One region of the Paraburkholderia sp. A3BS-1L genome, then DNA from elsewhere that is predicted to be linked to it. Evidence: riboswitches for the same ligand, from Rfam matches in the RefSeq annotation. Region 1 holds a riboswitch; each other region holds the start of a gene.
What was found. Region 1 has a riboswitch for cobalamin ahead of P5W99_RS28620 (TonB-dependent receptor domain-containing protein). Riboswitches for the same ligand answer to the same signal wherever they lie in the genome.
Positions count from the first base shown of each region.

Region 2: it holds a riboswitch for cobalamin, as region 1 does, so the genes downstream of both, cobW (cobalamin biosynthesis protein CobW) here and P5W99_RS28620 (TonB-dependent receptor domain-containing protein) in region 1, are expected to answer to the same signal.
Region 3: it holds a riboswitch for cobalamin, as region 1 does, so the genes downstream of both, cobG (precorrin-3B synthase) here and P5W99_RS28620 (TonB-dependent receptor domain-containing protein) in region 1, are expected to answer to the same signal.

Region 1 is NZ_CP120444.1:769,348-776,732, forward strand. Features, by position in the region: gene P5W99_RS28595 (hypothetical protein) at 1-168, opposite strand, end outside; gene P5W99_RS28600 (hypothetical protein) at 372-563, opposite strand; one part of gene P5W99_RS28605 (IS5 family transposase) at 842-1,278, opposite strand; one part of gene P5W99_RS28605 (IS5 family transposase) at 1,278-1,599, opposite strand; gene ubiM (5-demethoxyubiquinol-8 5-hydroxylase UbiM) at 1,820-3,022, shown strand; gene P5W99_RS28615 (ribonucleotide-diphosphate reductase subunit beta) at 3,026-4,060, shown strand; cobalamin riboswitch at 4,157-4,351, shown strand; gene P5W99_RS28620 (TonB-dependent receptor domain-containing protein) at 4,661-6,562, shown strand; gene P5W99_RS28625 (H-NS histone family protein) at 6,820-7,385, opposite strand, start outside.
Region 2 is NZ_CP120443.1:826,417-833,801, reverse strand. Features, by position in the region: gene cobN (cobaltochelatase subunit CobN) at 1-1,273, opposite strand, end outside; gene cobW (cobalamin biosynthesis protein CobW) at 1,296-2,393, opposite strand; cobalamin riboswitch at 2,518-2,799, opposite strand; gene P5W99_RS18905 (cobalamin biosynthesis protein) at 2,865-3,503, shown strand; gene cobO (cob(I)yrinic acid a,c-diamide adenosyltransferase) at 3,490-4,092, shown strand; gene P5W99_RS18895 (cobyrinate a,c-diamide synthase) at 4,095-5,402, shown strand; gene P5W99_RS18890 (DUF1289 domain-containing protein) at 5,511-5,762, opposite strand; gene cobD (threonine-phosphate decarboxylase CobD) at 5,762-6,829, opposite strand; gene cbiB (adenosylcobinamide-phosphate synthase CbiB) at 6,836-7,385, opposite strand, start outside.
Region 3 is NZ_CP120443.1:837,749-845,133, forward strand. Features, by position in the region: gene P5W99_RS18925 (vWA domain-containing protein) at 1-364, shown strand, start outside; gene cobJ (precorrin-3B C(17)-methyltransferase) at 383-2,107, opposite strand; gene P5W99_RS18935 (precorrin-2 C(20)-methyltransferase) at 2,095-2,826, opposite strand; gene P5W99_RS18940 (precorrin-8X methylmutase) at 2,826-3,452, opposite strand; gene cobG (precorrin-3B synthase) at 3,445-4,842, opposite strand; cobalamin riboswitch at 4,977-5,154, opposite strand; gene cbiE (precorrin-6y C5,15-methyltransferase (decarboxylating) subunit CbiE) at 5,229-6,488, shown strand; gene P5W99_RS18955 (cobalt-precorrin-5B (C(1))-methyltransferase) at 6,491-7,385, shown strand, end outside.

The sequences.
Region 1 (7,385 bases):
GACCTCCTCGACCACATGCACGATTCCCGCGTCAAGCCACATGCGCAAAACGGCCCGTACGCTGCGCGCGTCGATCCTCACGCGCGCCGCCAGTTCCGTTGCCGTACCGCAGACGCCCTCTTGCATCACATCGATCAGCCGAGCTGCTACCTCCCCTCTTTCCCGCATGCTGGTCTCCTCTCAGGAAAGCCTGCCCAGTAGCCGGGATGCAGGCATTGTCGACTAGGTCCCCGGCCAGCGCCGGCAATCGCATTTCAAGCAGGCGCTCGTAGGGCAACGCTAACCCGATTGGCCGCACAGTCATCTCAAAATGGGATGCGTGCACGTGCCGGCATGGCGGGCGGGCAATCCTGCAAATAATTTGGAATCCTTTATTTATGGTGCCGACATCGTTGCAGACTGATTTTCGCGGTTGTTGCGCGGTTGTTGCGCGGTTGTTGCGCGGTTGTTGCGCGGTTGTTGCGCGGTTGTTGCGCGGTTTTTTCGTGGTTTTTTGGTGGTTTTTGCGCGTTTTTTTTCATGGTTGCTGCCCGCCATCGCAGCGATCTTGAGGTCTTGCTCATGTTTCGCTCTCCGCTGCCTCGCGCCCGGATTGGCGCACTCGATAACCGCAAGGATGTCTCAAACATCGCCAGCGCAGGGCAATCCGTCGCTATCGGCCATGCCGCTATCCGGGATAGATTGCCGGTCGCCCGTGCGGGGATCGGCGCGCTCCGCATTTAACCGAATGCGCCCTGCAACCGGAATACGCAAGACGGACTAGTCCGAAAGAAGCAAGCGCGCACCCGCACCCCATCCTCACGCAGGATGGACAGCGGCGCCGGCGCTCTCTAGGTTCTGTTCACATTCTCACGAGCGGTCCAAAGGCACAGGCAAGCGAAGCGAAGGCGAGATAGTTCCCTGCGAGCTTGTCGTAGCGAGTGGCGACACGACGAAAATGTTTGATGCGACTGAAAAAGCGTTCGACGATGTTCCGAGTCCGATACAGCACGCGGCTATAGCGACGCTTGGTCTTCCGGTTCGAACGCGGCGGGATTACGGCCTTCGCACGCGTAGTGCGGATACTTTCCACAAAGGCGTTCGAGTCGTAGCCCTTGTCAGCGATGACCGCACCGGTGCGCAAATGCTCAACCAGTTCATTCGCGCACGTAATATCGGAAACTTGTCCCTCGGTGGCAATCAACCGCAGGGGGCGTCCGGCGTCATCGACAGCCAGGTGCAACTTGGTGGTCAATCCACCTCGCGAGCGACCGAGCGCTTGCGGACCGTTTTTTTTCGAGCTCCGGACGAATGCTGGTGCGCGCGCACGATGGTCGAATCGATCAACACATGCTTGATCTCGGTTTCGTCGGCCACAGCGTGGATCACGGTTTCCCACACACCCTTGCGACGCCACCGGGAGAAACGCATGTACACCGTATGCCATCGGCCGAACGCCTTCGGCAAATCGCGCCACGGGCAGCCGGTCCGGCCGATCCAGAGGACAGCTTCGACAAACCAACGATTGTCGGTCGCCGTTCGCCCTGGATCGCCTTCCTTGCCCGGCAAGACGGATTCGATTCGTGCCCATACTTCATCGCTCAATAACGTTCGAATCATCTTGGCCTGCTCGCGCAAAAGACAAGATGTAAACACATTTCATCGAATGTAAACAGCCCCTAAGGTCTGCGAGCCCGCGTTCGCACCCGCAGCGACCACTGCAAGCGGATTCGCACCGGACTCGCACCAGGGCATGGCGACGTTCGCAGCCCGCCGCACGGCGTTCGTGCATGGCGGAGCACGCAGCGTTGGTGATTTGAATATCGATGGGAGGATCCCGGTGAAAGCCGATATCGTCGTTGTGGGGGCTGGCCCGGCGGGTCTGTGCTTCGCCCGTTCGCTCGCTGGAACAGGCCTGAAAATCGTGATCGTCGATCAGCAGAGTGAGGATGAACTTCGCAATCCAGACTTTGACGGACGTGAAATCGCGCTCACGCATAAATCAGTGGGCATGCTGAAACAGCTTGGACTATGGGAGCGCATCGAGAGCCAGTCGAAGTCGCGTCTGCTCGACGCACGCGTTTTCAACGGCAAGTCTTCGTACGCACTCGAGATCGGGCGCGACCTGAGCCCGCACGACGAACTCGGCTGGCTGGTCGCCAATCACCAGATTCGCAAGGCCGCCTTCGAAGCGGTGCAATGCGCGAAGGAAGACGGCGCGGACATCGACGTCCGCACGTCCCAACGCGTGGTCGGCGTCAAGTCCGACGACCACTGCGCCACCGTGCAGCTCGAGGGCGGGGCATCGATCGAAACGCGCCTGATCGTGGCGGCGGACAGCCGGTTTTCGTCCACGAGGCGGATGATGGGCATCTCCGCGCGGATGCGCGACTTCGGCAAGACGATGCTGGTGTGTGGCATGACGCACGAAAAGCCGCATCATCATGCCGCGTGGGAATGGTTCGGGTATGGCCAGACGCTCGCGTTGCTGCCCATGAATCCGCACCCGGCGTCCGGCGCGTTCCAGTCTTCCGTGGTGCTCACGCTCACGGGCCGCGAAATCGAGCGGCTCAAACACGCGGACGCGCGCACCTTCGCCGACGAAATCGAGCGCCGCTTCGACCACCGCCTCGGCAAGATGGAACTGGTCACGACGCGACACGCGTATCCGCTGGTCGCGGTTTATCCGGAGCATTTCGTGGCGCGACGCTTCGCGGCGGTGGGCGATGCAGCGGTGGGCATGCATCCGGTCACGGCGCACGGCTTCAACCTTGGCTTGTCGGGCGTCGGCACGCTCGCCGGCTCGATTCGCGAAGCCTGCCTCGCCGGGCGCGACTACGCGTCCGATGCGCTGTTGCGGCGCTACGAGCACAAGCATCGTCTGGCAACGCGCCCACTCTATCTGATCACCGGCATGATCGCGTCGATCTACACGCGGGATCATCTGCCTGCACGCCTGGCGCGCGATGTCCTGTTGCGCGCGGGCGATCATCTGCGTCCCTTCAAGCGAGGCGTGGCCGCTTACCTGGCGGGGGGGCTCTGAGCCATGACCAGCAACGGCAAAACCCATGCGCAGCAGCAAGCCACGCGCGCCGAAGACAAGCGCGTCGTCAACGGCCGCGGAGATATCAATCAGCTCGCGCCGTTTCGCTATCCGTGGGCGTGGGAGTGCTTTCTGAGCGCGAACCGCAATCACTGGACGCCGCTCGAAATTTCCATGAGCGACGACGTGCACGATTACCAGCAGCGCCTGACCGAAACGGAACGACACGTTTTCGAAAACGTGCTCGCCTACCTCACCACGTCGGACATTCTGGCGATGCGCAATATCGGGCTCGCGGTAATGGAAAAGATGACCGCGCCCGAATTGCAAATCTATCAGGCTCGCCAGGTCTACGAAGAAGCGTTGCATACCTGGACTTACCAGCACTGCATCGAAACGCTCGGGCTTGACCAACAGGAAATCTATAACCGCTATCGCGTCGTGCCCGAAATTCACGCCAAGATCGCGCTCGCGAACCAGCGGCTCGAACGCATTCTGGCGCCCGGCCTCGACCTCTCGAACCGCGACACGCTGCACGAATTCGCGCTCGCCTACCTGTTTTTCGCGGCCGTGTTCGAGGGCTGCTGGTTCTACAACGGCTTTACGCCGGTATTCGCGCTCCAGCGGCGCGGGTTGATGAAGGCGACCGCGCAGCAGTTCCAGTACATCATGCGCGACGAGGTGCTGCATTGCGGCTTTGGCATCCGCGTCATCCGGCAGCTACTGGAAGAGGAGAACCTGCAACTCGATCCGCGCGCCGTGCAACGGATCTGGGAAGAAGCCGATGCGGCGGAAACGGCTTATGCGGGCTATATCCTGCGCGAGCCGATTCTGGGTTACTCGGCCGATTTGCATTGCGCACAGTTCCGCTACATCGCGAACCGTCGCGCGGGTCAGTTGGGGATGCCCGCGCCGTTTCCCGGTGCCGAAAACGTGCTGCCCTGGCTCGACGAGCAGGCCAATTTGCGCAAGGAGAAGAATTTCTTCGAAACTCGCGTGACCGAGTATCAGACGGGCGGCGCGCTGGACTGGAATTAGGCCTCGGGGCTGAATCGCCGTGCCCTTGGGCCCGCGCCCAAGGGCGTTTTCACAACGCCCGATGCATATCGGGTTGACGCCCGCCACGCGCGGCCATTACCCTTGCGCCCTGATGGTTCCCGGCGACGGGATCAAAAGGGAACGCAGTGGGGCCGCCCGACCCCGAGTCTGCGGCTGCCCCCGCAACTGTGAGCGGCAAGTCCATGCCAAACGCGCCACTGGGAAACCGGGAAGGCCGGCAAGGGGCGTCGACCCGCGAGCCAGGAGACCTGCCATCGACCGAGGTCCAAGCAGCCGCACGGGGCGGGGTGTCCCGATGCGCAAGCACCGCCCGTGCGCGGTCGCCCGTTGCAAGGACAGCCCGACCTCAGGATCAGTTGCATGTCCACCACGATTGAAACGGCTTCCGCCCAGGAAGCCCGTTGCCGCTGCATTGACGAACGCTTTGGCCAGCGCACAAGCTACATTCCGCCGGCTCCCGGCGGCTCCGGACAAGACCGCCGGCCGAAACTCCGCCATCTCGCCGCCGCGTGCGCCATGAGCGTTTATGCATGGCACAGCGCTGCCGCTGCCGCGCCCGTGACGCCCGTACCGCCCACGATGCCCGCGACGCAGCCGCCGGCCGCCGCCGCATCCGCCGAATCCGCCGAATCCGCCGAATCCGCCGCCTCGGACAACGACACCACGCTGTCGAACATCCTCGTGGTCGGCGACACCCAGCATCTGCCGCAATCGTTCGACCAGCGCTACGCGAGCACGCAGGTGCTCACGCGCGAAGACCTCGACCGCCTCTCGCCCGCCGACCCGAGCATCACGCAGGCGCTCGCCACGCTGCCGGGCGTGACCGTGTCGCAAAGCGGCGGGCCGGGCTCGCTGGCTTCGGTGAGCATTCGCGGCTCGTCGCCCGAGCAGGTGGCCGTGTTCATCGACGGGATCCGCATTGGCTCCGTGACCACGGGCATGCCCGAATGGGCCGACCTGCCGACCGATGCGTTCGACCGCGTCGAGGTGATCTCGGGCCCCGCTGCCGCCTCGTTCGGCGCGGACGCCGTGGGCGGCGTCGTGCAACTCTTCACGCGCCACGCGTCGAATCAGCCGAACCGGACCACGGTGTCGTTCGGCGGCGGGTCCAACAAGACCTTCGACACGATGCTGAGCACCTCGGGCACCGTGCCCTCGAGCGGACCGCTCGCGGCGCTCGAAGGCCTCACGTATTCACTGGGGCTGCACGACTACAACACCGCGGGCATCGACGCGACCCGGCCCTGGGCCTACGGTCACGAGGACGGCCGCAATCCGTATCACGCCCAGGACGTGAATGGGCGGCTTGGCTATGCGCACGACAACTGGTCGATTTCCACATTTGCGCTGTATCACCAGTCCGATCTGTCCTATGACAACGCGGGCGGCAACGACCGGCAGCGCGACCATCAACTCACGACCGGCGCGGCGTTTCACCTCGACATCACGCCGTTCACGCAATTCGACCAGTCGGTGGGCTACGCGACCGATCGCCAGTTCATCTACTCGAACGATCCCGCGATACCGACCGATCAATTCGACTCGACGCGCTTCTCCACGTCGACTTCGATCACGCATCAGGAGCGTGGGCACACGCTGTTCGGGCAGCCGCTTTCAGGCGAAACCAAGCTCGCCTACGACTTCTCGCGCGAACTGGCGTACTTGCCCGTCGAGGTGCCCAGCGGCTTGCCGGCGCGCAACGACTCCGCAGTCTCTTTGCACCAGTCGGCAACGCTCGGCGACGTGACGCTGTTCCTCGCCGGACGCCACGAGATCGTCCAGGGGCAGGCCGTCAATACGGGCAACGCCGCGCTCTCGTGGGCGATCACGCCGGTCTACACAGCGCGCGTTTCCTATGGCAATGCGTTCCGGCTGCCGACCTTCAACGATCTGTACTATCCGGGCTACGCGAACCCCAACCTCCAGCCAGAACGCAGCGACACGATCGAAGCGGCGCTCGATGCCAACACGTCGTACGGCACCTTCACGGCCGCCGTGTACGACACGCGCGTGCACGACCTCATCACCTACGATTCGCAGACCTTTCTGCCCGTAAACGTCGGGCGTGCGCACATTCAGGGGCTCGACCTCTCGTACAAGGGCACGCTCGGGGCGTCCACACCCGTGAGTCTGGCGATCGGCATTCTGAATCCGCAGGACGTGACCGACCAGACCTGGCTCAATCGCCGCCCGCGCCAAACCGTGAGCCTGAGCGTCGACCATACGTGGGACGAATTCAACCTCCACGCGCTCAGCACCGGCGTGTCATTGCTTTACGGCGGCTCGACCTTCGACGATCAGTTCAATACGCTGTATTTGCCGTCGTACACGACGGTGAGCCTGCGTGCTTCGTATAAGGTGAATGCGCACCTGTTGCTGTCCGCGTCGATCTCGAATCTGTTCAACCGGCAGTACATGACCACGTACGGCTATAACAGCCTCGGCCGGACCGCGTTCGGCAAACTCACCTATACATTCTGATTGCGCGCCGCACCGATTACACCTTCCTTTCAGAAATTGCCGCGCGCAAATGGTAATGACGCAAATGCTGGCCGAAATAATCGGGCCCAGCATTGCGGAAATTGTTAATTGAGGATGATGGAAAAAAGATGCCGCCAGTCGATCTGCGGCGACACCGGTAGCCTGTGTTGCGCTGTCCCGTTCGGGAATGGCGCGACACCGGCTACGGTCAGGTGAGTTATCGAACAGCTTGATCCAGCCGTTCGATCAGAGAAGGATCAGGCTGCAGTTGCGGGCGCTGCGGCGGCCGGCGCGGATGCGCGTGTCTTTCTTGCAGGCATCTTGCGCGTTGCTGCAGCTTTCTTTGCGGGAGCAGCTTTCTTGCGCCCAGGCCTGCCAGCCGCTGCTTTTTTAACGGCGGTGGTTTTTGCGCCAGCCTTTTTTGCTGCCGCACGTTTCACCACGGCCTTCTTCGCGCCAGCGGCTTTGGCCGATGCCGCCCTGGGCGCCGCGCCCGCCGTGATCAGGAATTTCGAGCGGTCCTTGGCATCGCGAATCCAGGCGGGTGCACGCCCGCGTCCGCTCCAGGTTGCGCCGGTTTTCGGATCGGCGTATTTCGCCGCGACCGGATGTGCGTTGGGATGCAGCGCTTTCGCTGCGCCATTCGCAGCCTTGACGCCGGGCCTGCGGCCGCGTCTTTTGCCAACGAAGCGCTCGATATCGGCAACGCTCAAACCGTGCTTTTGCATCAGATCGCGAATTCTCGCGAGACCGATGGACGATTGCTTTTCGGCAATCGCTACCGCCTGTTTCTCAAGCTTTGCAATCTTCAGCTTGATTGCGT
Region 2 (7,385 bases), on a different replicon from region 1:
AGGCATCGACGCGATAACCCTGCTCACGCAGCGATCTCAAGATCCCGACGACCGAGGCAGGGGTGTCGAGCCCCACACCATTGCCGATGCGCCCCTCGCTGGCCGGGTAATTGGCCAGCACGAGGGCCAGTCGCTTTTCGTCGTTGCGCAGGCTGCGCAACCGGCACCAGCGCCGGCTCAGCTCCGCAACGAACGCGACACGCTCCATGTCCGGCTGGTAGCGCACCACGTCGACTTCGGTATGGGGGCAACGATACGCGAGCCCCTTGAAACTGATTGCCCGCGTAATGATGCGGCCGTCCACTTCGGGCAGCGCCACATGCATCGCGATATCGCGCGAATTGAGGCCTTGATTGTCCTTGACCCAATGGTCGCGATTCCCGCCGCTCAGGATGACCTGCAAAACCGGCGCGTCCACACCGAATACGGGCAACTGCTCCGGATCGTCTGGCGTCGATGCCGCGAAGGCCGTCGTGTTGAGCACCAGCCCGACGTCATGCTCGTCGCACAGCCGCGCAACGACATCGCGGCTCACGGCGTCCTTGAGCGAGGTGATCGCAATCGGCAGCGGATTCAGCGCGCGTGCTTCGAGCGCATCGATGAGCGCATCGAACACGGCCGTGTTCGCGGCCTGCAGATGCGCGCGATAAAAGAGGATCGCCACAACAGGCGCCGTGGCCTGCCAGCGGGCCTGCCAGTCGGCGGCCGTCGGCGTATCGCGTTCTGGATGGTAGAGCACGGCATTGGGCACCGGCATCGGCAAGGCCGGTTCGTCGCCCCAGTCGAGCGCATGCCAGGCAATCGCGCGCATGAAGGCTTCGGCGTTGGCCGGTCCGCCCTCGCGCAGGTATCGCCACAGGCGTGTGCAGAACTCGGGACTGGCCGTGCTCTGCGCGATCAGGTTCGGATCTTCCTGGAGGTCGCCCGAGAACATCACGAGCATCTGTCCGCGTTTTTCCGCGAGATCGACGACCCGCTCGATGCCGTAGGGCCAGTAAGCCTCGCCGCCGAGGTGATCGACCACCACGACGCGCGCATGTTGCAGCACGTCGTCGACGTAAAAATCGACCGAAGCAGGCTGGCGCAGCCAGGTGACGTTCGCGAGCCTCAGGCTCGGAAAATCCGGCCCGAGCCGCTCGACGACGCTCGCCAGCAGCGACAGCGTCGTATCGGCCGAGCTGAGCACGACGATGTCGGCCGGACGTTGATCGATGCGGATCACGCCCGCCGTGTCGTCGACGAAGCCGCCCGGGACCGTTCGCAACAGGTGCATGCGATGCCTGCCGTGAATGCGCTCAGGCCGGCGCGGTGACAGACTGCGCGCCGGGAGCGGCATCAAGCGCGGCATCGAGCGCGCGCTGAAGCACCGCTTGATCCAGATCCTCGCCGATCAGGACGAAGCGGCTCGTACGCGCTTCGTCATCGCGCCAGCGGCGATCGAAATAGCTGTCGAAGCGCGCGCCCACACCCTGGATCACGAGACGCATCGGTGCGCCCGGCAGCGCCGCGAAACCCTTCGCGCGATAGATCGTGTGGTGCTCGACCAACTGCCGCAACGCGGCGATTGCGGCATCGCGCGATGCAGGCGCGCCCGACACGACGACCGAGTCGAAATCGTCGTGATGGTGATCGGCATCGTGCGCCGAACCGTGATGATCGTGACGCTGATCGATCGTCTCCTCGGACGCCGAGTTCAGGCCGAGCAGCACCGGCAAATCGAGCCGGCCATTGTGGGCAGGGACGATCTTCACATGCGCGGGAATGTCTTCGCGGATCAACGCGGCCACGGCCGCCTGTTGCGCGCCATCGAGGAGATCGGTCTTGTTGAGCACGACGAGATCCGCCGCGCTCAACTGGTCCTCGAACAGCTCGTGCAGCGGCGATTCATGATCGAGATTCGGATCGGCCTTGCGCTGTTCGTCCACGGCCTCGGGATCTTCGGCGAACTGCCCGCTCGCGGCGGCCGGGCCGTCCACGACCGTGACCACCGCATCGACCGTGAAGCTGCTGCGGATCGACGGCCAGTTGAAAGCCTGCACGAGCGGTTTGGGCAATGCGAGCCCCGACGTCTCGATCAGCACATGGTCGATCTGGTCGCGTCGCTCGACGAGTGCTTCCATGACCGGGAAAAACTCTTCTTGCACGGTGCAGCACAGGCAGCCGTTCGCCAGCTCGTACAGCTGGCCTTCGGTTTGCTCGCCGGATTCATCGCAGCCGATCCCGCAGCCCTTGAGGATTTCGCCGTCGATCCCGAGCTCGCCGAATTCGTTGACGATCACGGCAACGCGCAGGCCGTTCGCGTTGGACAGGATGTGGCGCAGCAGCGTGGTCTTGCCGCTGCCGAGAAAGCCCGTGATGACGGTCACAGGAATCTTGCGCATGGAGGTGGACATGAAAGGTCTCGATGGCGGTGGTCGCGTGCAACATCACTCCCGTGCCGTTGCTGGCATGAGGCTTGAGGCGTGACGAAAACGCGTGATGAATGCGACGGTTCGGCAGCGCGCCGCCTACCCGCAGCGCGTGTCGTCTTCTCCGGCCGGTCTCCGGGCTGGCGAAAAGCCGCTTCACCTTCCCGCGCGACCTGTGGATGGACAGGCGTTGAGCGCAGTGGTTGCGCACATACGTGGCACGTATGTGTAGAAGTCGGCCGTGTATCGCTCTCGAGCGACACGTTCGCTTACCGTTGCGGGGGCAGCACAGGTGGGGTCGCCGCAGCGCATCGCTGCATCGAACCGCTGTTTCCCGTTTAACTGCGCACGTCGGAACGCGTGCGCGAGCACCAGATTAGCCGGGAGTGTAGGTGCCGCCTGCGCGCCAGTCAAGAAAGAGGCGAGCCTCGGGCCTTGCAGCGGGCGTGTGGTATCGTGAAAAAAGAGATCTTCGGCTATTTGCCTGTTGTCCAGGGACAGGCAACGTTTCATCCCCTTTCGTTTCATCCCCTTTCGACGCGCCTCCGAAATATGCATGCTCCTTCCGCCAGCCTCGGCTCGCCGGCGATTCTGGTGATCGGCAAAGTGGCGCCGCTGGCCCGCACCGATGCCCTGCCCCCTGCGGGGCGGCGACCGGGTCTGTTGACCATCGGCCTGGGCTTCCGGCGCGATGTCACTCCCGGCCAGATCGAGGCCGCCGTCAGGATGGCGCTTGGGATGCTGGAATCAGGCGACATGGCCGAAGTCATGTGCGTGGCCACACTGCAAGACAAAGTGCACGAGCCGGCCCTGCTGGCGTTCTGCGAGCAGCATCGGATGCCGCTGGTCGGCGTCCGGGCGGAGGAAATACGTGCCTGTCTCGACGAAAATCCGTCGCTCACGCGTTCGCCGGTTGCACGCGAGAAGCTCGGCGTCGCGGGTGTATGCGAGCCTTGTGCGCTGCTCGCTGCCCCCGGTGCCCGGCTGCTGCGCGGCAAGCTCGCGCTCGATGGCGTCACGGTTGCCATTGGCACGGTCAGCCCGATGCAGCCGGATCACACAGACAACAAACAAGGACATCATGAAGACCGATAGCGAATCCCATCTGCGCATGACCCAACGCCGTCGCGAAGGACACGAAAAGAAGCAGGCTGCCGCCACGCATGAAAAAGGCCTGCTGATCGTGCATACCGGCAATGGCAAAGGCAAGAGTACGGCGGCTTTCGGCATGGCCGTGCGAATGCTGGGCCACAACGAGCGTCTCGGTGTCGTGCAGTTCATCAAGGGCGCGTTGCATACGTCCGAGCGTGATTTTCTCGGCGCACATCCGATGTGCGATTTCGTCACGATGGGTGATGGCTATACATGGAACACGCAGAACCGCGAGGCCGACATGGCCACGGCCCGCAAAGGCTGGGATCAGGCCGTCGCAATGATCCAGAGCGACAACTACCGGATGGTGATCCTCGACGAACTCAACACTGTCCTCAAGTACGAATACCTGCCGCTCGATGAAGTGCTCGCTGTGCTGAGCGCGCGTGGCCCGGCGCAGCATGTCGTAGTCACCGGCCGCCACGCGCCCGATGCGCTCATCGAGGCAGCCGATCTCGTCACGGAAATGCGCCTCGTGAAGCATCCTTATAAGGAACAGGGCGTAAAGGCGCAGAAAGGTGTGGAGTTCTAACCATGCCGTCCTGTCCAGCGCTGTTCGTCAGCGCGCCCGCATCCGGCCAGGGAAAGACCACGATCACGGCAGGCCTTGCGCTGCTGCACCGCCAGCTCGGCCGGCGCGTGCGCGTCTTCAAGACGGGACCGGACTTCCTCGACCCGATGATACTGGAGCGTGCAAGCGGCGCCCCGGTCCAGTCGCTCGACCTCTGGATGGCAGGCGAAGACGGGTGCCGCCGGCTGCTGGCCGAGGCCGCTGCGCAGGCGGATCTCATCCTGATCGAAGGCGTGATGGGACTCTTCGACGGCACACCCAGCAGCGCCGATCTCGCAGCTAAATTCGGCGTGCCCGTCGTCGCCGTGATTTCGGCGAAGTCGATGGCACAGACGTTCGGCGCCATCGCATTCGGTCTTGCGCATTACCGCACGGATGTGGCGATATATGGCGTGCTGGCCAATCATGTCAGTTCGGTGCGTCACGCGCAGATGATCCAGGCGGGCATGCCCGGCGGGCTGCGCTGGCTCGGGCATCTCGCCCCATCCGCGCAGATGGCGCTGCCGGAACGGCATCTGGGGCTTCATCAGGCTGGCGAAATCGACCAGCTCGAATCGCGTATTGCCTTCACGGCCCAGGCACTCGCCGATACGGCGCTGGCCGAATTGCCCGCGGCTGTTTCGTTCGATGCAGCGCCGCACGATAGGCACCACGCGCAGCCGAGGCTGCTCGAAGGCACGCAGATCGCCATCGCTCGCGACGCAGCCTTCTCGTTCATCTATCCAGCGAACGTGAGCCTGCTGGAAAGCCTGGGCGCGCGCGTCGCGTTTTTCTCGCCGCTGGCAAACGAACCCGTCCCCAGTCATGCCGATGCGCTGTATCTGCCCGGCGGCTACCCCGAGCTTCATGCTGCCACGCTGGCCGGCAATGCAATAGCCGCCACCAGCATCCGTGACCATGCAGCTGCCGGCAAGCCTGTGGTTGCCGAATGCGGCGGCATGCTGTATCTGCTCGAAGAGCTGACCGATACCGAAAATCGCTCCACTCCGATGCTCGGGCTGTTGCAGGGACGCGCGGCAATGCAGAAACGGCTGGTCTCGCTCGGTATGATGGCGCTCGAAACGAAATTTGGCGTGCTAACGGGCCACACGTTCCACTATTCCAGCATGACGACTCCCCTGCAACCCGACCGCCACGCCACCCGCGCGCAGACCGGCGCGCCCGGCGAGCCGGTGTTCCGCTCGGGCACGATCGTCGCAAGCTATATGCATGGATACTGGCCGTCCAACCCCGCCCTCGCGGCAGCGCTTTTTTGCGGCAAATCCTTTTAAGGAAACCGAACGGATGGCGGTGCACCGTGGCCGATGGCCTGCGCGATCAGGAATACGTGGGCTAGCCACCCTCGCGGCAGGACTGCGCCTCGGCTGGGGCTCGATCTTCTATCCGGAAGTGATTCGCCAGCTGTCACGGATTCTCGTTGCAAGCTCATCGAGCAGCGCGAGCCGGTCCGGATCGCCCATCGTTTTCCATGCCCGGATTTCGGCCCTGTTGCGCAGACAGCCTTCGCAATAACCGCTCTGCTGATTCAACCGGCAAACGTCGATGCACGGGGAGCCGACCGGACGCTGCGTTTTCGCCTGTTCGATCTTCTGCGCGAGACTCACGCGCGGTGTTTGTTCGACGTTATCCATCACACCCCACCCGCATTCACTTCGCGGCTTACCGCGCGCAGCGCAGCATCGAGCCGCGCCCATCCTGATTCGTCCGCGGGCAGGCCGAAGCGCAGCCCCCGGACGACGTCGAACCGCCGTGTCCAGACGGCATGACGGGCCAATCCATCCTGCCACTGTGGCGCACGCTCATGGCGCACCCACGCGAAGAGCGGTGTGTGCTGCACCACGGGGGAAAATTCCCCGAGCAAGTCCGCCAGCCGCTCTCCCGCAGTCGCGAGACTGGCCCGCGTTTGCGTCTGCCAGTCCGTATCCAGCAACGCGGCGCGCGTCACGATACGCGCAGGCCCAGCTACGCTCCACGGTCCACGCAGGCTGCGCATAGCCCGAATGACGTCCTTATCCGCCAGCACGAAACCCACCCGCGCACCAGCCAGCCCGAAAAACTTGCCAATCGAGCGCAGCACGATCAGCCCGCCACGACCAGCGAACTTCGCCACGCTCAGTTGCGGCATCGACTCGACAAAAGCCTCGTCGATCACCAGCGTACCCCCACGCATCGCGAGCTCCTCATGCCAGGCCATGATGACGTCCGGCGTAAACCGCTCGGCTCCCGGGTTGTTGGGATTGACGATAACCAGATGCTTCAGATCCGCTGGCAGCGGCTTCCCCGGTTCCAGTACGAATGACGCTACGTCGCCGAGATCGGCAACTTCCCGCGTGACGAAACGATCGACGGGAAACCCCGCGCGCTCGCAGGCAGGCGCGTATTCCCCATACGTGAGCAGCCCGATGCCGATCCGCCCTTTGGGAAGCACCGCCGGCAGCATCCGGATCGCTGACTGGGTGCCTGCCACGGCGAGCGCCTCCAGCGCACCATAATGCGCGGCAGCGATGACCTCCAGATCGTCATCGTCGTCGGGCAACCTGAGCCATGCCTGCGGATCGACGGGCGGCACGGGATAGCCGCAGGGATTGATGCCCGTCGAAAGGTCGAGCCAGTTTTCCCGGGCGATGCCATATCGGCGAGCAGCCTCGCCGAGATTGCCGCCGTGCGGCACTTGTGTTGCGTGATCGAGATTGAGCATTGGTCTTCAGAAAATTGCGGCGGCACCCGCCAGCACAGCCATGACCGCAAGCCACACCGCGATGGAGCGTTTGACGAGCGACAGCGCACGGCCGACATCGGCGGCGCCCGGTGCATGGCCGCATCCGAGTGCCGGCCGCGCTTCAAGCACGCCATGGTACCAGGCCGCCCCGCCGCACGCGACGTTGAGACTGCCCGCTCCGCTGGCCATCACTGGCCCGGCGTTGGGGCTGTCCCAAGCTGATGCCTGAGTCCGCCAGCATGCGATGGCCGACCTGGAATTGCCGCACAGCGCATACGTCAACGCCGTTAGACGGGCCGGCAGATAATTCGCGACGTCGTCGAGGCGTGCGGCAGCCCAACCGAAGTACCTGAAACGCGGCGTGCGGTATCCCCACATCGCATCGAGCGTGTTGATGAGGCGAAATGCGAGCGCCCCGGGACCACCGGCTACCGCGAACCAGAACAACGCACCAAAGATCGCATCGTTGCCGTTCTCCAGCGCGGATTCAATTGCAGCCCGTGCAACAGCCTGCTCGTCCGCAGCGGATAGATCG
Region 3 (7,385 bases), on a different replicon from region 1:
AGAGGTCTCGCTGATTTCATTCGGTGGAGGGCGCGCCGATGTGCGGTTCGGGCCAGCCGTCCCGCGCTGGTGGAACGAGCGCTGGATACAGCCGCTGGGCGGCGGCGGCGGCACACCGTTTGCGCTCGGCGTTGCGACGGCCGCGGGTCTGCTGGCGCGTGCGAAGCGGCGTAAGCCATCACAGCAACGGGTGTTGTGGGTAGTGAGCGACGGACGCAGCCGGGAGCAGCCCGCCAGACCGCTGGCTGCGGATCGGGTGGTAGTGATCGACTGCGCCCGGGAAGCGGCGGGGCGAGGTGAGCAACTCGCCCGCGCATGGGGTGCGGACTACCTGCTGCCGGAGGAGCTGGTGGTCATTTCATGAGTGTGCGCCAGTGAATCCTCACGCTTCATACCATCGCGGCGTGTAAATCCATTCCCCGTTTGCTCCGCCCGCAACGCCGCGTGTCGTGGACGAACCGACGATGACCATCGTCCGCATGTCCACCTGTGCGGATTGCAGCGCGCCAAGCGTCGTCGTGATCAGCGCTTCGCCGGGACGGCCAATGTCCCGGCCGAGCACGACGCGGGTGGCGGGCGAGCGCTGTTCCCGCACGATCTCGAGGGCCCGGTCGAGCTGCCACGGTCTGGCTCGCGATATCGGGTTGTAGAGCGCCATCACGAGATCCGCTTCGGCCGCGTGGCGCAGGCGGCTTTCGATGATGCTCCACGGCTTCAAATTGTCGGACAGCGACAGCACGCAAAAGTCGTGTCCAAGCGGCGCGCCTGCCTTTGCCGCCGTGGCCATTGCGGCGGAGATGCCCGGCACGATGCGCAGATCGACGGTTTTCCAGCGCGCATCGCTGCTCGTGTCGAGGACTTCGAAGACGGCTGCGGCCATCGCGAACACGCCCGGGTCCCCCGACGACACCACGACAACCTGCCGGCCTTCGCAGGCCAGTTCAAACGCGTGGCGGGCGCGCAGCAGTTCTTCGCGGTTGTCGGTGCAGTGCAGGTGTTGCGCGTCGCGAAACGGGCCGGCCATCTTCACGTAGGTTTCATAGCCGAGGATGTCGGTCGCAGCATCCAGCGCCGCGCGCGCGTCGGGGGCCATGAGCCCTGCACTGCCGGGCCCAAGCCCGACGACGCTCAGACGCCCCCGGCGACGACCGATCTGCGAAGGAGTGACAGGCATTGGCGCGACCGCGAGCGTCACGCCGCTGGCATGAGCACGGATCTCGTATCGCGGGCTCGTCGAGTCCGCCAGCATTTGTGCAACGTTCGGACCGCCATCGGCGAATCGCAGAGGAATACAGAGCGATGATGCTGCCGCTTCCAGCGACGGGTCTACCATCCGTGAAGCAGGCGCCAGCAGGACCGCGAGCGCATCGGGCGCAAGCCCGTGCGCCGACATGGCTGCGGCAATGGCTGCCGCGCTGCCCGCTTGCGCGTCTGCGGCCGCTTCCGTTTCCGGCACGCAAGCCACCACGCTGCGCGGATGGATGACGAGTTCGCCGCGCCTGCTTTCTGTCGCGCGTGGCGTGACCCGGATGGTGAGCGGGGCGCGCTCGTCCTTGGGGATCGGCGCGTCGTCCAGCCACGGCGCAACCCCCTCGATACGCACGCATTCGCCAGCAAGCAGATCGGACACGAAATGCTTGCCCTGATCGAGATCGGCGAGCACATAGCCATCCGGCGGATTGAGCAGACAGGTGCCGAATCGCAATTCGCCGCTCGTCGTGATGGCAGGTGCGACGTCCAGCGCCTGCGCGATCTTGCGGGCCAGCGTGTTGACACCCGCCAGTCCGCCGAGCAGGGGTACGACCGCACTGCCGTCCTCGGCCACGGCCAGCACAGGCGGCTCGGTGCCCTTGTTGTCGAGCATCGGCGCGAGGCAGCGGATGACGATGCCGGCCGCACAGAGCGCGATGATCGGCACGCCTTGTGCGTAGAGCGTCTGTAGATGTGCGCCGAGTTGGGGGAAGGCGACATCGGCTTCGCCTTCGACTCGCGGCAGCAGCCCGTGGATCGACGCGCCGGGGCACGCCTCCTTGATGCGTCGTGCCACAGGCAATGCGCTGCGCCCGAGCACGACGAGCACGGGCGGCGTGGTGTTCATCCCTGCCATTTCTGCCCCGGCACAACGAGTAGCGAGAAGTACGGCGAAGCCATCGGGTCGACAAGTGCCAGCGGCACGATACGCTGGTTCGGCATCGTGGCGCGTTCGACGTACAGCGCGCGGCTCGCGAGCCCCAGTTCATCGAGCACGCCGCGGACTTTGGCGAAGTTGCGGCCGAGCTTCATGATCACGGCGGCGTCGGTTTGCGCGAGCTTGCTGCGCAGTTCGTCCTCGGACATGACGCCCGAGAGGATGGCGAGGCTCTGGTTGCGATAGACGAGCGGCGTGCCGAGCACCGCGGTTCCGCCCAGCATCGAGCAGACGCCCGGCACGACTTCGACGCGAAACTTGCCGGCCAGCCGGTCGTGCAGGTACATATAAGAGCCGTAGAAGAACGGATCGCCTTCGCATACGACGGCTACGTCGCGGCCCGCATCCAGGTGCTCGCCGATCACGGCTGCCGCCGTATCGTAGAAGTCGGCGATGATCGTCTCGTACGACAACGGCGGCTCGAGTGCCTCGGTTGTGACCGGGTAGACGAGCGGCAGCCGGATTTGCACGCCGTCGAGGTGCGATTCGACGATGCTGAACGCGTTGCCTTTCTTGCCCTTGGCCACGAAGTAGGCGACGACCGGCGCCGCCTTGAGCAGACGGAGTGCCTTGAGCGTCAGCAGTTCCGGATCGCCGGGCCCGACGCCGATGCCAAAGAGTTGCCCACGGTGATTCATCATTCGATTTCCGATGCCAGTGCGTTGACGGCGGCGGCGGCCATGGCGCTGCCGCCGCGCCGGCCTTCGACGATCACGTAGGGGACGCCGCGGCTGTCGGCGGCGAGCGCGGCCTTCGATTCCGCCGCACCGACGAATCCCACGGGAAATCCGAGGATCAGTGCAGGGCGCGGTGCGCCGGCGTCGAGCATGTCGAGCAGGTGGAACAGCGCGGTGGGTGCGTTGCCGATTGCGACGACGCTGCCTTCGAGCTTTGAGCGCCAGAGCTCGAGCGCCGCCGCCGAGCGCGTGTTGCCGATCGTGCGCGCGAGTTCCGGCACGGCCGGGTCGCCGAGCGTGCACAACACCTCATTGGAAGCGGGCAGACGCGCGCGCGTGACGCCTTGCGCAACCATGCGTGCATCGCAGAGGATCGGCGCGCCGCCGGCAAGCGCGTCGCGGCCGGCTGCGCCCGCGCCATCGGAGAAACGCAATGCATCGACGATATCGACCATCCCGCACGCGTGAATCACGCGAACGGCGAGTTTTTCGAGGTCGGGCGGGATGCGGGACAGGTCGGTTTCGGCGCGTATCGTGGCGAACGACTGGCGGTAGATGGTTTGTCCGTCGCGAACGTAGTCAGTCATCAAGTGTGCTCCGGGCGGCAGCGCCTAGCAGTCGGGCTGCCGCTTCGATGGTCAGATTTGTGCCGATGCGCACGCCAAAGCGTCCGGCGGCATCGGACGTGGCCAGGGGCACGCAGGCCGGCGACGGCTCCTGGCGATAGAGGTCGTAACGACCCGGTTCGACGGCCAGCAGCGTGTACGGCGCACAGTGCGCCGCCGCACACGAACGCGGGCAGCCGCTCAGATGGGCTGCGACGCCATCGGGCAGCCGTTGCGCGAGATCGAGCGCGTCGCGCTTGGTATCGGCGAGCCCTTTCGCGCAGCCTGTCGAGCCGGCGCATGCGATGAGCCGCGCGAGCGGCGCCCGAGCATCGAGCAGGAATCCGGGCGACGCGAGGCGCTGTTTGGCATCCTCGATAGCCGGGGCTGGCACATCGGGTATCAGCACGCTTTGCCATGGCGTCAACCTGAACGTGCCGTTGCCGTGGTCCTGGGCAAGCCGCGAGAGTGCGCGCAGACCCTGCGTATCGATACGGCCCAGCGGCGGCTGGCCGCCGACATGCGACAGGCGGGCATCGCGTTGCCGCCAGGCGCCGAATCGGCGGCCAGGGTTGGCGGGGGCGCGACGCCATGCGCAAACCGTGGAATCGCATCGCAGTTCGATGGCAGCGCGGGCGGCGGCGCGTGTCACGAGATCTGCGCCAGACAGCCGGCGGAGAAGGTCGCGCATGCGGTTTTCGTCGGGCGCGGCGACGTCGAGAAACGTGTGCAGCAGCGCCATGATCATGGTGGGGAGATCGCGCGCGCGAACCGCGGCCAGTGCGGGGTTTGCCGCACTGTCTTGCCACGCAGGCGGCTGCCCCGCAAGACCGATGGCGAACCACGGGTTGTCATCGGCTTTCGCTTCCATTGCAGCGAACCAGAGATCATGGGGATGATCGAGCGCGGCGAGACGCTCGCCGCCGTCGAGCAGCACGCAAAATTTGGGGGACAGCGCAGCAAGACGTGGCTCGCTTTGCAGCAGGAGAAGGATCTCCCGGGCGAGCGGTTGCGTGTCGCACAAGGCGTGTTCGTCGATGCCGGCGCTTGGGCTCAGCAGCAGATTGCGCACGTCGTCGGCTGCCGTTGCCTGCGATGCGGCCTGCGATGCGGCCTGCAATGGGGGCAAGGTCAGCGCGCACGGAACATGCGGCCCGAGGCCCGCATCGCGCAGTCGCCGGCTCAGTTCGGCTTCGTGACCCGATTTCACGCCGCGCAATTGCAGATTGGCGCGATTCGTCAGCTCGACGATTCCCGATGCATGCGCCCCGGCTGCATCGGCGATGGCGAGCGCCTGCGCCGCGTGCAGCACGCCGCCGGGCAGCTTGACGCGACACAGCCCGCCGTCGCGCGCAGCGACGATGCGCGACAACGCAGGGCAGGCCGATGGCCGTAACGAAGGCTGTGAAACGTGGCTCAAGGTTCAACGAAGTTGGCGTCGTACGACTGCCACGTTGTCTCGACAGGGAGAGAACGCGCACCGGTACACCCCGCCCGGTGATGGCTTGCACGATCGATGGGCCGGCAGGTCTCCTGGCTCGCAGGTCGTCGTCCACACCGGCCTTCCCGGTTCTCCAGTGGCACCCTGGGGGTGTGGACTCGCTGCTTACAGTTGCGGGGGCAGCCACAGCTTCAACTGTGTTCCCTTGAAGCCCCGAAGGGCACCGGCAAAGCGGGTATTATGCCTTTTTTCAGGAAGGCCTCGAAGCGCACAGGCGGTTGGCCAGTCACGGGTAGCGGATGACGAACGGGAGTGTGATGGGTTGCTGGCTGACGATTGTGGGTATCGGCGAGGACGGTTTCGCGGGGTTGGGGCGTGCGGCCCGGCGAGCGTTGCTGGATGCCGGCGTTGTCATCGGCGGTGAACGGCATCTGGCCATGCTGCCCGCGCGGATTCGCGCGCGTCGGCAAGCGTGGCCGAAACCGTTCGATATCGGCAGCATCGAGTCGCATCGCGGTACGCCGGTCTGCGTGCTGGCAAGCGGCGATCCGATGATGTTCGGCGTGGGGGCCACGCTCGCGCGTGTGATCCCGCCTGATCAGATGCGCGTGATTTCCGGCCCGTCTTCGTTATCGCTCGCGGCGGCGCGCCTTGGCTGGCCGTTGCAGGATGTCGAGACGGTGTCTCTTGTGAACCGGCCCATCGCTGTGCTGAACGCGCATTTGCGTGAGGGCGCACGCGTGCTGGTGCTGAGCCGGGACGGCGCAACGCCGTCTGCGATCGCCGGACTGCTGAACGAACGCGGATTCGGCGCGACCGAGATGGCGGTCTTCGAAAATCTCGCTGGACCGCGCGAGAAGCGCCTGCATTTGCGCGCAGACGCCTGGCAGGACACGTCGATCGGTGCGCTGAACATCGTGGCGCTAACCTGTCACGCTTGCCATACGCCTGGGGGGCCCGTTGGGCACGGGGGCCGGTCGTTGCCGCTGACGCATGGTCTGCCGGACGATGCTTTCCGGCACGACGGCCAGTTGACCAAGCGCGATGTGCGCGCGATCACGCTTGCGCGGCTTGCTCCGCTTCCTGGTGCGTTGCTGTGGGATGTTGGGGCAGGGTGCGGCTCGATCGGCATCGAATGGATGCGCGCGCATCCGGCGTGCCGTGCCGTCGCGATCGAGTCGGATGCGCGCAGGCAGGCTTTCATTTCGCACAACCGCGACGCGCTCGGTGTGCCGGATCTGCAACTGGTGGCGGGCCGGGCGCCCGATGCGCTGGCAGGACTGCCTGCTCCAGATGCGGTGTTCATCGGCGGTGGCGTGACCGTGCCGGGAGTGATCGATGCGTGCTGGGCGGCGCTGCGCGATGGCGGCCGGCTGGTGGCCAATGCGGTCACGCTTCAGGGCGAGGCGGTGCTGATCGACTGGCGTAACCGCCATGGCGGCACCCTGACGCGCATTGCGTTGAGCGAGGCCCAGCCGCTCGGCGGTTTCGATACGTGGCGTGCCACCTTGCCGATTACGTTGCTGGACGTGACGAAATCCGCCACGACCCGGGCCGGGGCGGAGGCACAGCCGTGACGATGCGCGACGAAACGCCGGAAGCGCCGCGTCCGCTGCGCAGCGGCTATACGACGGGCAGTTGCGCGACGGCTACGTCGCTGGCGGCTGCGCGTCTGTTGCTGGGCGGCCTTTGCACCGATGTCGCCCGAATCGTCCTGCCGAAAGGCCAGCATGTGCCGATGCCGCTCGCGTTCTGCCGCTTCATCAATGGGCGCGATGCGGCGGATGGGGCGGAAGCCGGAACGGTCAAGGATGCCGGCGACGATCCCGATGTCACGCATGGCGCGGTCGTGTTCGCCCGAGTGCAATTGAGCACGGAGCCGGGGGTGCGGTTTCATGCCGGCCCCGGCGTGGGCACCGTCACGCGCGCCGGTTTGACCTTGCCGGTCGGTGAGCCGGCCATCAATCCGGTGCCGCGCCGGATGATGTGCGAGCACCTTGCAGAACTCGCGGCGGAGTATGGATACGCGGGCGGCTTCGAGGTCACGATTGGCGTCGAGGGCGGTGAGGCGCTGGCGCTCAAGACGATGAATCCGCGGCTCGGCATCATCGGCGGGTTGTCGATCCTCGGTACGACCGGCATCGTGCGGCCGTTTTCGTGCTCGGCCTATATCGCGTCGATCCATCAGGGCATCGACGTTGCAAGGGCCAATGGCTACCAGCATATTGCCGCCTGCACCGGCAACGCGAGCGAGGACGCCATGCGCGCGCACTATGGCCTGCCCGACATCGCGCTGATCGAGATGGGGGATTTCGTCGGTGCCGTGCTCAAGCACCTGCGCCGCGCGCCGGTCGAGAAGCTGAGCCTGTGCGGCGGTTTCGGCAAGCTGAGCAAGCTGGCGGCGGGTCATCTCGACCTGCATAGCCGCAGCTCGAGCATCGACTTGCCGCTGCTCGCGCAATGGGCGGCGGAAT